Regions from separate parts of the Staphylococcus sp. 510 genome, predicted to be linked through region 1. Evidence: predicted binding sites of a transcription regulator. Region 1 holds the regulator's gene; the other holds the start of a gene.
The links. The regulator NrdR, encoded in region 1, represses ribonucleotide reductase genes. The targets are predictions, from matches to a motif close to AACACNATATATNGTGTT.
Positions count from the first base shown of each region.

Region 1 (7,715 bases):
CACCCATAAGTGCACTACTATCATATGGTATTAGCATACCAATGATGAAAATTGCTAGTATATAGAATAATAATATTCTCCAGAACACTTGTTTGATTGCTTTTGGAACGGCTCTTTCAGGATTTTCAGATTCCCCTGCTGTAATACCAATTAATTCAGTTCCTTGGAATGAAAAGCCAGCAACTAAGAACACACCTAATATTGAAAGTAAGCTACCACCTAAGTTACCACCAAGGATAGGGCCGCCTCCTTTAGTAAAGGTTTCAAAACCAACGAATTTACCACCCATTATACCTACAATAGTTAATAATCCTATTACAATAAATATGATGACAGTAACAACTTTTATAAGTGCAAACCAATATTCACTCTCACCATATACTCGAACTGACAATGAGTTAAGTGCAAAGATAATAACTAAAAATATACAACTCCATACCCAAGCGGGAACACTTTGCATTGGGGACCAATATTGAATGACCTGAGCGGCAATGGTTACATCTGCAGCTACTGTAATGACCCAGTTAAACCAATAGTTCCACCCTAATGCAAACCCTAGAGATGGGTCTACAAATCGTGTGGCGTATGTACTAAATGATCCCGAAACTGGTAAATATGTGGCCATCTCGCCTAGTGAGGTCATTAAGAAGAATACCATTGCTCCAATAATTGCATAAGCAATCAAAGCACCTAAGGCACCAGCGCTGTGAATGGCTCCACCGGAAGTCATAAATAGACCTGTTCCAATACAACCACCAATCGCTATCATAGATATGTGGCGGTCTTTTAAACCTCTTTGTATCCCTTCATTTTGACTTTTGTTTTTACTCATAGAAGATTCCTTTCTTTGTATTTAGAGGCAGTTATGATTTTGTTTTATCATTTATTAAAGAAACAACACATTAAGTTCTGTTTCATCATCTATTTCAATAGCTGTACCATATCTCACTTAATTATGTTACTTTTATTTATAAATCTAAAACAAAAAAGTGGCTACATACCTTTAAGATATGCAACCACTTTGCTTTTATCTATATAAGGTAGCACATCACATTCTGTGACAGTACAGTTTCTTTCGACAACTGTCCCAACAAGTCATAATTATGGTTATCACTTGTTTCGGCAACATTACCTTTAACTTGTTCAACATATGTCCCATAAGACTTCTGACAAGCGACTCTTTAATATTGCAACCTCTAACTCAACTTTTTATTTAACTAACTTGTAATATACATGAACTGCGTTTAAATTTCAAGCTTATCTATGCTTTTTTAAACGGATTTCGTCTACTAAATTCCAAATAAATTCATCTTTTTCTAATGTCTCTTGATCTTGAGAACCGTATTTACGTACATTTACTTCATTGTTTTCTACTTCTTTATCTCCTACCACTATTTGATAAGGGATTTTTTGCATTTGGGCTTCACGGATTTTATAACCCATTTTTTCATTACGATCATCGATTTCAACACGAACACCTTGAGATTTTAATTCATCTTGAATTGATTTTGCATAGTCGTAATGTAAATCTAAATTAACTGGGATAATTTCAACTTGTTTTGGTGCTAACCAAGTTGGGAATGCACCTTTAGTTTCTTCAGTTAAGAATGCAACAAATCGTTCCATTGTAGATACAACACCACGATGAATAACTACAGGTCTATGTTGCTCTCCATCTTGACCAATGTATGTGAGTTCAAAACGCTCAGGTAATAAGAAATCTAATTGTGCTGTAGATAATGTTTCTTCTTTACCCATAGCTGTTTTAACTTGCACATCTAATTTAGGGCCATAAAATGCCGCTTCTCCGATAGCTTCTTCGTATGATAACCCTAATTCGTCAGCCGCTTCTTTAATCATGTTTTCAGCTTTATTCCACATTTCATCATCATCAAAATACTTTTCTTTATCTTCTGGGTCTCTATAACTTAATCTGAAACGATAGTCTTCGAAACCGAAATCTTTATATACATCTTGAATCATATTAACTACGCGTTTGAATTCTTCCTTAATTTGATCAGGTCTAACAAAGATATGTGAATCGTTCAAAGTCATACCTCTTACTCGTTGTAATCCTGATACAGCACCACTAGCTTCATATCTATGCATAGTACCTAATTCGGCAATACGAATTGGCAATTCTCTATAAGAATGCGGTTTATTATTATATATCATCATATGGTGAGGACAGTTCATCGGACGTAATACCATTTCTTCTGTCTCATCTAATTTCATAGGTGGGAACATGTCCTCTTGATAGTGATCCCAATGTCCGGATGTTTTATATAAATCAACATTTGCTAATACTGGTGTATATACGTGGTCATATCCCATGCTTACTTCTTTATCTACAATATAACGTTCAATTTCACGACGAATTGTAGCACCATTAGGTAACCATAGTGGTAAACCAGCTCCAACTAGTTGACTATTTGCAAACAACTCTAAATCTTTACCGATTTTACGGTGATCACGTTCTTTGCGCTCTTCCAACATTTCTAAATGCGCTTTTAAATCTTTTTTATCAAAGAATGCAGTACCGTAAATACGTTGTAACATTTTATTATTACTGTCTCCGCGCCAGTATGCACCAGCTGTTGATAATAATTTAAATTCTTTAATTTTAGACGTAGATGGTACATGAACACCTCTACATAAATCAGTGAATTCTCCTTGACTATATAGCGTTACATTTTCATCTTCAGGTATTGCATCAATTAATTCTAATTTGTATGGATCATCTTTGAAGAATGCTTTAGCTTCATCCCTAGTGACTACTTTTCTTTCGATTTTATGATTCTCATCGACAATTTTTTTCATTGTTTTTTCAATTTTTTCAAAGTCATCTGATGAAATTTTTTCATCTGTATCGAAATCATAGTAGAAGCCGCCTTCAATGACAGGACCTACACCAAATTTAACATCCCCGTATAAACGTTTTAATGCTTGAGCCATCAAATGAGCAGTTGAATGACGCAATACTTCCAATGCTTCATCACTGCCTGGTGTAACAATTTCAATCTCACCATCTTCTTCTAACGGTCGTGTTAAATCTACCATTTGTCCATTAAATTTACCTGCTACAGCTTTTTTTCGTAGACCTGGACTGATTGATTGAGCTATATCTTCAGTAGTAGTGCCTTTATCAAATGCCTTTGAATTACCATCTGGAAATTGAATATTAATTTGATCCATACTATAACCTCCTAAATTATAAAAAATCATATCGTTGACTTATTGAAATAAATCAATGTAAAACTATAGAGAAAATAAAAAAATCCCATCCCTAAATCAGGGACGAGATTGTCGTGGTACCACCCTAGTTAAGCGTTAAAACAATACTCGATTAAAAACGAGCAATTTTAACGTCTTCTCTACATAAGATAACGGTCTTGAGCCGAGTATTCATTACAAATACCATGCATTAAAGTAGTAATAATTTAATTTATTAGCCATATTCTCATCAAACAACGGCTTTCTGTGTAACAGTGATTAAATTATCATGTCTTCAACAGTTTCAACGATTTAGATTTGATTCTATTATACAACATTTTATGAAAATATCAATTGTTTCTAAAGTTTTCACCTTTTAAGAAATAAGGTGTGGATAACGTCTTAATACGTTCAATAATTCGAGCTGCTTTCGTTTTTTCTGAACCCTCACGTGTCATTGATAAATGGTGTTCTAATTCATCATAACTTAAATTAGAAGTAAAGAAAGTGGGTAATTCATGAACCATTCTATAATGCAATAATGGGCCAATAACTTCATCTCTAACCCATGGCGTTACTTCTTCTGCACCAATATCATCTAGCATTAAAATGTTAGCTTCTCGAATTCTTTGTAATTTTCTTTCGTAACTCCCGTCCTTGAAACCACCTTTTAATGTGCGAATGTATTCGGGAAGATAAACTATAGTAGATGGCACTTTTTTAGCTTTGAGTTGATTTGCTATGGCACCTAAAATAAATGACTTTCCAGTGCCAAAAGGTCCATACAGATATAGCCCTTTGACATTCTCACCATTTATTAACTTTTTGCATATATCATTAACTTGCATTGCAATATCCAATCGATTACGTCCAGTTGTATAAATATCTTTAATCTTTGCATTTAAAGTATCTCTCTGCATATGATGTGATGTAATCAATTGAGAATTAAGTCTTTCTTCATCATATTTCACTTTACATGGGCATGGCAAATAGCGGATTTTAATACGTTCATTTTCGATATATAATTCTGGTATATGGCCTTTAACAAAATTAGGACATTCATTATAATGATGCCCATCATAGTGCTTTTGTTGATCTTTATATTCTTGTAGAACGTTTAAATCTTCATCAATCATGGCATTAGTTAATTCTGATTGATGTTCATTTAAAAATTGCTTAACATCAGGATCATTAACAACCTGCTGACGTATTTTAGCAATTCTCTTTTCGAAATCTTTATTTGAACCTACAATATTCTTAAAGCTTTCCATCTAATCCTCCTCCCAATCTTTATTTAATTGTTCTAAGAATGCTTGTCTATCCTTTTCAAATTGTTCATCCTTTTCATCTTTTGAAAGTTCTGTAGCATTCGGATTATCTCTTTCTTCTAACCATTTAGGTGTTTTCTCTCTAGAAACCAATTTACTTTTACGATTATAACCTTGATAAGGTTGCGATTTATTCTCATAAGATGGTTTAGGTTGATTAACTTTCAAGGCATATTCATAAGCTTGTTTAGCCGTAGTAATCCCTTTCTTCTTCCAATTCGAAGCAATTTCAAAAATATATGATTTTGGTAATTTCATATCTTCTTTGAGCATAACAAATTGTAATAAGATGTTAATAACCCCAAAGTTCATTTTTTCTCTATGAATTAATTCTTCAATCATATTCTTTTGAGACAATGTTGGTTCTGATTCAGACCATGAGGCTAACATATCAATTGGACTCGTCTGTTCTAACAATTGAAGCCATTGTTCCGTATCATTTTCAGGATTAGGGTTTTCATTAGATTGGTTCGAATTTTCACTTTGTTTAATGCTTTTATTCAATTCTAATTTAGGTAATTGGTTTTCATGTTCTATTAAATAATATGAACGCGCTTGTTTACGCATCTCTTCAAAAGATAATTGTTGAGCACTAGTAATTGAATTCAATATAATATGTTTCATCGCGTCAGCCGTTAAACCATATAAAGTTGCAAGTTGAATAATAAGACTTTTAGCGTCTTTTGTCACGATTTCATTTGAAATGAAGTGGTTATGTAACATCTGTTTCAACATATCAAAATCAAAAGATTCATTAGACAAATCAAGTCCTTGATACTCACTCGCTTTAGGTATATCTTGTGTGTCGATATCTAATATTCTATTGGGTACTTTAAAGACATCTGTAAACTTTCTCGTTGTTTGTTGATACTGCGTTAAATCTCTAAAAGTTTGTTCAAAATGTTTCTTTAGTACTTGGTATCTTTTTTTATCAACTTCACTATATAAAAATACAGATAACATAGGGTCATTGAAAAATTGGGATGGTGACGGCGGCTGAATCAATTGATATATAAAATGTGTTTGTTGCTCATCATGTTTAACAAATGATTTCATTAAACCAATTGCTTCTAACAAATCCATTTGATTTCTAAAGTCGATTAAATTTTCTTTAAGTTCATTCATAATGACATAATGGGTTAATGGTTGTTCAATATCATTGGAAAATTGATGCATAAAATGATATAAACCAATTGCTTGAGGCCCAATTAAAGGTGTAAACAGACGGTTTAATATTTCAAGATGTTGTGAGTTTAAATAAAAATCTTGTATCACTTCAAAACTATCTTGTGGTCTTAACCCTAATTCAAAGGAATTTAACCCCATTTATAAATCACTCCGTTTATTATCATTAAGAATACCTTGCATTGAGGCCAACAGTTGATCAATATCTTTAAACTCTTTATATACAGAAGCAAAGCGAACATAAGAAACTTGATCAACATGCATTAATAAGTTCATTACATGTTCTCCGATTTCTCTAGATGAAATCTCAGTATGACCCTCATCTCTTAATTGCCACTCCACTTTATTTGTTATATCTTCTAGTTGTTGGTATCTCACTGGACGTTTTTCACATGACCTAACTAATCCATTCAAGATTTTTTCTCTTAAAAATTGTTCTCTCGTTCCATCTTTCTTCACTACTATTAATGGACTCACTTCAATATGTTCAAATGTTGTAAATCTTGTACCACAATTTTCACATTCTCTTCTTCGACGAATCGCGTTTGCATCTTCTGCATGACGTGAATCTACTACTCTCGAATGCGTTGAATTACATTTTGGGCATTTCATGATTGTCACCCTTTTCTATTTAGATTATGCTCAATTATACTATAAATTCGCACGTTACAAAAGAAAGCACCTTTTAAATTATATGACTAAAAGTGTAAACTATTTTATATCATTAAATATAACAACCTAAATAAAAAATGTGACATTTTCAAAAATGATGTTAAATTTAAATTTTTCTCTATTTAATTTATGATAAATTTGATACCCCCACTTTATAAGAACAAAAAAACTGCCAATGTAACCTTTAGCATTAAAGGTTACATTGGCAGTCGCTAAAAAATGATTTTTATACAGCTTCTACTGCTTTATGAGATTCTATCAATTTACCAATTTGTTCTGCTACTTCAACAACTCTGTTTGAATATCCCCATTCATTATCATACCAAGCGATAACTTTAACTTTTTTATCACCCATAACCATTGTAGATTGTGCATCAATTACTGCAGAATTTGGATTTGTATTAAAATCTACTGAAACAAGTGGTTCGCTTTCTACATCCAATACACCATCTAAATTTGCATTTTTGAATGCATCATTAATTTGTTCTACTGTTACATTTTGTTCTAAATCTACAACTAAATCTACAAGTGAAACATTCTTAGTTGGTACTCTTAGTGCCATTCCATGTAATTTACCTTCTACTTCAGGTAGTACCTCTTTTAATGCTTTCGCAGCGCCTGTAGATGTCGGAATTATACTTTCATTACATGAACGTGCTCTACGTAAATCTTTATGTGGGTTATCAATATTCTTTTGGTCATTAGTAATTGCGTGTACTGTAGTCATCAGACCATTCACAATACCAAATTCATCATTTAATACTTTAGCAACCGGCCCAATACAGTTAGTTGTGCATGATGCATTACTGAAAATATCGTATTCATTAACATCTAGCTTTTCATCATTGACACCTTTCACAATCATTTGAACATGACCACCTTTAGATGGGCCTGTTAATAATACTTTTTTTGCACCAGCATTAATATGTGCAATAGCTTTATCACCATGATTGAATTTACCAGTTGCTTCGATGACAACATCTATATCAAGTTCTTTCCAAGGTAAGTTTTCTGGATTTCTATCTGAAACTAATTTGATATCTTGATTTTTATAACGAATGCCATTTTCAGTAGCTTCTACTTTTTCGTCGAACTTACCATGCGTTGTATCATAATTGATAAGATGTGCAATTGTTTCTGGAGGGTAACTTGCATTAATTGCTTTTACGCTTAAGTTTTCATTTTTTAAAGCAATTCTTAATACCATTCTACCTATTCTACCCATACCGTTAATTGCTATATTCGTTGTCATTTAAAGCACCCCTTGACCATTTATTTATATGTTATACTTTATGGCATTAGTATAACATAATAAAT
Region 1 is NZ_JBXVVK010000001.1:394,627-402,341, forward strand. It holds gene AC2D8K_RS01865 (amino acid permease) at 1-832, opposite strand, end outside; lysine riboswitch at 1,034-1,207, opposite strand; gene thrS (threonine--tRNA ligase) at 1,258-3,195, opposite strand; partial or broken gene AC2D8K_RS01875 (hypothetical protein) at 3,375-3,471, opposite strand; gene dnaI (primosomal protein DnaI) at 3,564-4,484, opposite strand; gene dnaB (replicative helicase loading/DNA remodeling protein DnaB) at 4,485-5,867, opposite strand; gene nrdR (transcriptional regulator NrdR) at 5,868-6,338, opposite strand; gene gap (type I glyceraldehyde-3-phosphate dehydrogenase) at 6,625-7,650, opposite strand.

Region 2 (7,715 bases), on a different contig from region 1:
AAAGTCGCTATAATTATTGTGATTACCCCTAATAAAAAAAGCTTTTTATTAAGATTAGTTAGCATAATTCTCCCTACCTTTCATCAATAAGATAAGGAATATAATCGTTCCAAAAACACCAATAGTTAGACCTATGTTAATTTCATAAGGATAAACAATTAAGCGTCCTACAATATCTGAAATAAGCACAAATATAGAACCTAACATCATCGTATGAGGTAAGGCATGTTTTAAATGGTCCCCTCGATATATTGAAATAATATTAGGAACAATGAGTCCGAGAAATGGTAATGTTCCAACAGTAACGACTACAAGTGCAGTGATTGTTGCAGTTATAAACAATGCGATATTAATGATTTTTTCATAATTCACACCTAAGTTATGGCTAAAATCTTTGCCCATACCAGCAATCGTAAAATGATTTGCAAATATATATGTAATTAATAAGAACGGTATACTTAGATATAGAACTTCATAACGACCACTTGTAATAATAGCAAAATTTCCATTTAGCCAATTTCCAATACTTTGTACTGCATTAGTTCTCAATGCGATAAATGTAGTAAAACTTGAAACAATACCTCCAAGCATAATACCTAATAACGGTATAAAGATGACATCTTTCACTCTAATCAGTTGTACTAATTTCACGAAGAAATAAGTACCACCGACGCTACAAATAACTGCAAATATTAATTTAATAAGTATGTGACCTTTAGGGAATAAAATAAGTGATAAAAGAATACCCAACTTAGCCCACTCCATTGTGCCAGCTGTTGTTGGACTCACAAATTTATTTTGCATCATTTGTTGCATGATTAAACCTGCTATTGCCAACGTACTACCTGATATGAGAATACTAACTGTTCGAGGAATACGACTCGATAAAATGATATTTAATTGATCATCGGTAAGGTGGAAAATATCGGAGATTGATATTTGGCTAACACCGATAAATAGAGAGAGAATCGTAAGCACGACGAGAAAGATGAGTAAAACATATCCCTTTAATAAAAACTTCATAACACTTTCTCCTTGAATAGTTATCCTTGGTAACGATTGTACGATAATGATAATCGTTATCAATTAAAATGTTACAGAATTTCCTTGTCATTTTCAATAGGTTATCTATAAATATTGTTATAAATTAACTTATTTTTATGTTTTTAGTTCATTGCACATAAAAAAAGCTCTAATTTTACTTTCATTGTGCGTACACAAGTATAGTAAAATTAGAGCTAAATCTATTTTATTTTTCATCATCAAATATGAAATCTTCATCTCGTAATGCTTCAACATTTAAAGCTAGTGTATAACCATCACCTTTTACAGAGAAGAAATCATGGTTTTTAGTTGTTGTATCTAAAGCATTTTCAATAATTGGATTGAATTCACGTTCTTCAAAATATGGTTCGAATCCAAGATTTGATAATGCTTTATTTCCGTTGTATTTAACGTAATTAAGCACATCTTCAGCTAAGCCAATATCATCATATAGAAGATGCGTATATGATACTTCATTATCATAAAGTTCTTTTAACAATTTGTACATTTCTTGATCTGCACGTTGTTTTTCACTTTCAGAAAGCTCATTTCTTAAACTTTGTGCATCTAGACCTGTAAACACACCATGTATCGATTCATCTAATAAGATTTTACGAATAATTTCACCAGATGTTGTCATTTTACCTTGACCAGCTAGATAAAGCGGATAATAGAATCCAGAGTAGAATAAGAATGTTTCTAAGAAAACACTTGATACTCTAGCAATATATTGGTCAAAAATTGAGGCTTCTTTCCCCCACAATTTATGGTAGTTTTCGATGATTTTGTCTGATTTGTATTTTAAATGTGGCTCTTCAATTACCCAAGTATCTAATAAATAGTTCGTTTCACTAGATGGTAATAATGTAGTGAAAATATGAGAATAACTTTTAGCATGAATTTGTTCCATCATTGCCATAAACGAATAAACGGCTTTTTTTCTTAAATCAGTTGTGTGAAGCATGATTAATGGCATTCCATCATCTGCTTGATGCGTGTCTAACCCTGTTAAACCAGCTAATGCCTTTTTAAATGTATTTTTTTCGGCTTCAGATAATGTTTTCCAACTTGCAATATCTTTTGATACTTTAAATTCTGTTTCTACCCACATTTGAGAGATATTTTGACGCCAAAACATATTTGTCATATCTTCTTGGGTATTCCAATTGACGGCCTTCATGAATAATAATCCTCCTATCCTTTAATTAAGATGATAGATAGCCATAGATAATCAATTAAACTACCAAAATCCTTATTAAGGTTATGTATTTCAAGGTTAGAACATCTACGTTGCATACTTTGAGAAATACTAAATATGCTCTCTAAAGTCAACGTGTAGTCCCAACCTTTTTAAATCTTAATATTCTATAATCCACTTCAATAATAATACTTACTATTTAATGTATCACGTTTATTTATCGTATTAAATTGCACAACTTGTACATTCTTCTACACTTAATAATTTATTACGTGTGTAATATAAAGATTTTAAACCTTTATGATGTGCATATACATATAATCGAGAAAGTTCACGTGTAGAAATTTCTGAATTAACATATAAAATAGTTGAAATACCTTGATCAACATGTGTTTGAATAGTTGATACTAAATCAATTAATTTCATTTGATCTGTATTAAATGCTGATTTGTAATACCACATTGTTTCAGGTGATAAGAATGGCATTGGATAAAATGTTTCAGCATTACCATAAGTACGTCGCTCGATTTGATCAACGATAGGCATTACTGAGCTTGTTGCATTTTGCACATATGAAATACTTTGTGTTGGTGCAATTGCTAAGCGATAAGCATGATATAGACCGTATTGCTCTACATCTTTTTGTAATGCTTTCCAATCTTCTGCTGTAGGAATTTCAAAACCTTTGAATAATTCGCGTACTTTTTCAAATTGTGGTTCAAATTCTTGTGAAGTATAGAACTCGAAATATTTTCCATTTGCATAATCTGATTTATCAAAATCAAGATATTTTTCTCCACGTTCTTTTGCAATTTGCATTGAACGCTCAATTGAATAATAGTTCATCATCATGAAGAAGATGTTAGCGAAATCTTTAGCTTCTTCTGACTCATAACCAATTTTATTTTTAGCTAAGTAACCATGTAAGTTCATTACACCAAGTCCTACAGAATGTAACTCACTATTAGCTTTTTTAACGCCAGGTGCGTTTTGAATATTCGCTTCATCACTAACAACTGTTAATGCGTCCATACCAGTATGAACCGAATCTCTAAATTTTTGGGATTCCATGACATTCACAATATTTAATGAACCTAAGTTACATGAAATATCTCGTTTAATTTCATCTTCTGTACCATAATCATTAATAATAGATGTTTCTTGTAATTGGAAAATTTCAGTACATAAATTACTCATTTTAATTTGACCAATATCTGAATTAGCATGTACTTTATTCGCATTATCTTTGAACATCAAATATGGATAACCAGATTGTAATTGCGTTTGAGCAATTGTATTTAACATTTCACGTGCATCTTTTTTCTTTTTCTCTACGTTAGGGTTTGCAACCATGTCATCATAATATTTTTCTAAATCAATATCATCTAAAGTCACACCATACTCTTGTTTTACAGTGTGTGGCGCAAACATGTAGAAGTCTTTACCTTCTTTTGCTAGGTCGAAGAATTTAGAAGGCACGATTAAGCCTGTAGAGATAGTTGATAAACGTAAATCTTCATCTGCATTTACTTTTTTAGTATCTAAAAACTCTTCAACATCATAGTGGAAGATGTTTAAATATACAGCACCTGCGCCAGGTCTTTGACCTAATTGATCTGCATAACTAAATCCACCTTCGAGTGACTTAGCAACAGGTAATACACCTTTGGCTACACCTTTTATACCTTTAATTGCTTCACCACGTGCACGTAATTTAGATAAATTAATTGCAACGCCACCGCCAATTTTACTTAATTGTTTCGCGGTTGAATCAATAAAGTTGATAGAATTCAAGCTATCATCCACTTCTAATAAGAAGCAAGAAACTAATTCTCCACGTCTTGCTCTACCCGCATTTAAAAATGTAGGTGTTGCAGGTTGATAACGTTGTTCTACCATAGCTGAAATAAATTGTTTAGCTTGATCTTTGTCTCCATTAGCTAAGTACATTGAAACAATAGCAACGTGTTGATTATAATCTTCTAAATATTGTTGTTTATCATTCGTTTTAAGTGCATAGTCTTTGTAAAATTTACTTGCAGACATGTAACTAGCAAATTGGAAGTTAATTGACTTCGCATATTCTGTGATTTCTACTAAGTCTGAATCACTGTATTTTTCAAAAACATTGAAATAGAAGTTATTGTCTACAAGATAGTGTAAACGTTCAATTTCGCTATCGAAATAAATCGTTTTGTCGTGGATTTCTTCCAAATATACTTTGAGCGCTTCTTGGTCTTTTTCTAAATTAAAAAAACCATTATCTTTTCGTTTTGTAACTTCATTATTTAATTCAATGTGATTGTACTTCTTCTCGTCCATAGTTCTCATTAAAATTACCCACCTTGTTTTTAAATTCGATAACGTCTTTATTAGTGCCTTGCACTTCAAACTTCATTAACAACGGTACATTATAGTCTTCAGAAATAGAGCGCCCTGCTTTAGCAAAATTTTGACCCCAGTTTCTATTACCACTGGCAGCTACCGCTCTGAGATATGAATGATTAACATCTAGAAATGATTGTACTTGTTGAGGTACTTCGCCAAAGCCTATTGTTCCAGTAACTAAAATATATGGTTCATTAATAGGATCCGTACAATTTTCTGATGTAATTTCCATTACATTTTCGATTTCAGCACGTTTAATAAATCTGCGTACATTACCTGAAAATGAGAAATATACTACTTTCATTGGATCGCCTTCTTTCACCAATCTTTAAACAATTAAAAAAGAAGTTCTCCTATCATGACAGGAAAGCTTCCTACAAAATATAGTGTTGTAGAATGAAATGAGTCACTAAAAGAAAAGTTTATAAAAACTATATGACCTTATCTTGATATTAGATTTTATTTTGAACCACAAGATATTGTGGTTGATTAGAAATGTAGATCTATATAGTATAAGTAAACATTTTGTGCGGAAACACTGTAAACGAGAGATTATTCTATAATTACTAGTGTCATTTTGCATTTAAATTAAGATTATTCCATTTATTAGTATCAGCTACAGACACAATATATTGTGTCTGTTTATCAATATCGATACTATATTCTGTGTTTCATTATACATAATACCTAAACTTATTTAAAGTTAAAGTTTTATGTCAAATGTTCGTCTTTTCTTCTGAACATGCACCACTACACCTTTAGTCTTACACAAATAAAAATAAAAAAATTTTTCAGTTAAAATTACTTGCTTTTTATAAAAAATTATACATTAAGCTTAAGGTCTTGATTCTAGCTCAACCCTGTCAAAATAAAGGATACAATCAATGAAGAATCAAAATTAAACTGCAATCGTTTTCAGTTATATGCAATCATTTTAATTCTCACAAATGTTTTGAAACTAGATTATGACTCTTCCTTAACAGAACGTACGTTCGTATTATGATTATATATTTCACCCACTGTTTTTTCAAGTCTTTTATGCATATCGACATCATTTATGCTACTATAATAACGTTAAACTTTTATGAATGAGGCGATAGTATTGAATCCTAAAATCAAAGGTATAATTGCAATACTAATATCTGCGATAGGCTTTAGTTTTATGTCTGTCTTCTTCAGATTATCAGGCGATTTACCTGTATTTCAAAAGTCTCTAGCAAGAAATTTAGTTGCAATGTTCATACCATTATTCTTCATATTTAAATATAAACAACCAATGTTTGGTAAATTAAGTAGCCAACCATTACTTATCTCAAGGTCAACACTCGGTTTAATAGGTGTATTGCTTAATATATATGCACTTGATCACATGGTATTGAGTGACGCTGATACATTAATGAAGTTAAACCCCTTCTGGACTATATTATTATGTTTTATCTTTTTACATGAAAAAGTACGAAAATATCAAATTTCAGCAATGATCGTTGCAATACTCGGTATGTTACTTATTGTAAAACCAGAATTTTCTTCTTCGTTTATACCAGCATTAATTGGACTACTTTCAGGTATATTTGCTGCATCAGCATATACTTGTGTCCGTGCTTTAAGTACTAGAGAAGCACCCTACACCATTGTATTTTATTTTTCACTATTCTCAGTAATTGTACTTATCCCATTTTCAATTTTTACATTTGAACCAATGAGTAAATTACAATTATTATATTTATTCGGCGCAGGTTTATCAGCTGCAGTGGGCCAAATTGGAATCACATTAGCCTATAGTTTCGCAGCAGCAAAAGATATATCTATTTTCACTTATGCTTCAATTATATTTACAGCAATATTCGGCTTCATATTATTTGGTGAAACACCTGATTTATTATCAACAATCGGATATGTTGTCATTATAAGTGCAAGTTACTATATGTTCGAAAAAGCACGTCGCGAATCAAATCAACAACAACAACATTAATCATATGATAAGGAGTGATTCATTTGGCACAAGGACGTCAAAATGATGAATTACAAGATATAACATTACTAGGAAACCAAAATAACACATATAACTTTGATTACAGACCAGATGTTTTAGAAACATTTGATAATAAACACCAAGGTAGAGATTACTTTGTAAAGTTTAATTGTCCAGAATTCACATCACTATGCCCTATTACAGGACAACCAGATTTCGCAACAATATACATTTCATACATTCCTAACATTAAAATGGTTGAATCTAAATCTTTAAAATTATACTTATTTAGCTTTAGAAACCATGGTGACTTCCATGAGGATTGTATGAATATCATTATGAATGATTTAATTGAATTAATGGATCCTCATTACATTGAAGTATGGGGTAAATTCACTCCACGTGGTGGTATTTCCATCGATCCATATACAAATTATGGTCGCCCTAATTCAAAATATGAAAAAATGGCAGAACATAGAATGATGAATCATGATATGTATCCTGAAAATGTAGACAATCGCTAATCTTTTAGCGAATATTAAAAATTAACTTTAGTACATTGAAAACATCTTACAAAGATAATTTCAAATTGTACTAAAGTTTTTTTATTTAATTTTCAAAAAACTCTTGCACTTTATTAAGTTAAAGCGTATTTTTATATATATTAGTACTATAGTTTATTAAATTAATGAGTCTCAATTTTATATGAACATTTCATATAATTAATTCGAAGGAATTGACAGAATTTTCTTATTTATAATTTTTAGAATATTATTGCAACTTTTTAATTTCAATAGTACAATTTTTAAAAACCAATATAACGTTAGTGTTAAGGGAACAGAAAGGTTGGGATGATTATATGAAAGCAAATAATTCCCATGAACAAGCAGTTCAAGAAATACCACAAACAGGGTTTTTTGGACATCCAAGAGGTTTAGGTGTTTTATTCTTCGTAGAATTTTGGGAGAGATTTAGTTATTACGGCATGCGTGCGATGTTACTATTCTATATGTACTACGCTATTGCAGATCATGGATTAGGCATCGATAAAACAACGGCAATGTCAATCATGTCAGTATATGGAGCATTAATATACATGTCATGTATTCCAGG
Region 2 is NZ_JBXVVK010000005.1:62,560-70,274, forward strand. It holds gene AC2D8K_RS05020 (iron chelate uptake ABC transporter family permease subunit) at 1-65, opposite strand, end outside; gene AC2D8K_RS05025 (ABC transporter permease) at 55-1,023, opposite strand; gene nrdF (class 1b ribonucleoside-diphosphate reductase subunit beta) at 1,250-2,224, opposite strand; gene nrdE (class 1b ribonucleoside-diphosphate reductase subunit alpha) at 2,468-4,573, opposite strand; gene nrdI (class Ib ribonucleoside-diphosphate reductase assembly flavoprotein NrdI) at 4,536-4,934, opposite strand; gene AC2D8K_RS05045 (DMT family transporter) at 5,733-6,602, shown strand; gene queF (preQ(1) synthase) at 6,626-7,126, shown strand; gene AC2D8K_RS05055 (peptide MFS transporter) at 7,462-7,715, shown strand, end outside.
Region 2: the regulator NrdR is predicted to act here: its motif matches at 5,099-5,116, upstream of nrdI (class Ib ribonucleoside-diphosphate reductase assembly flavoprotein NrdI).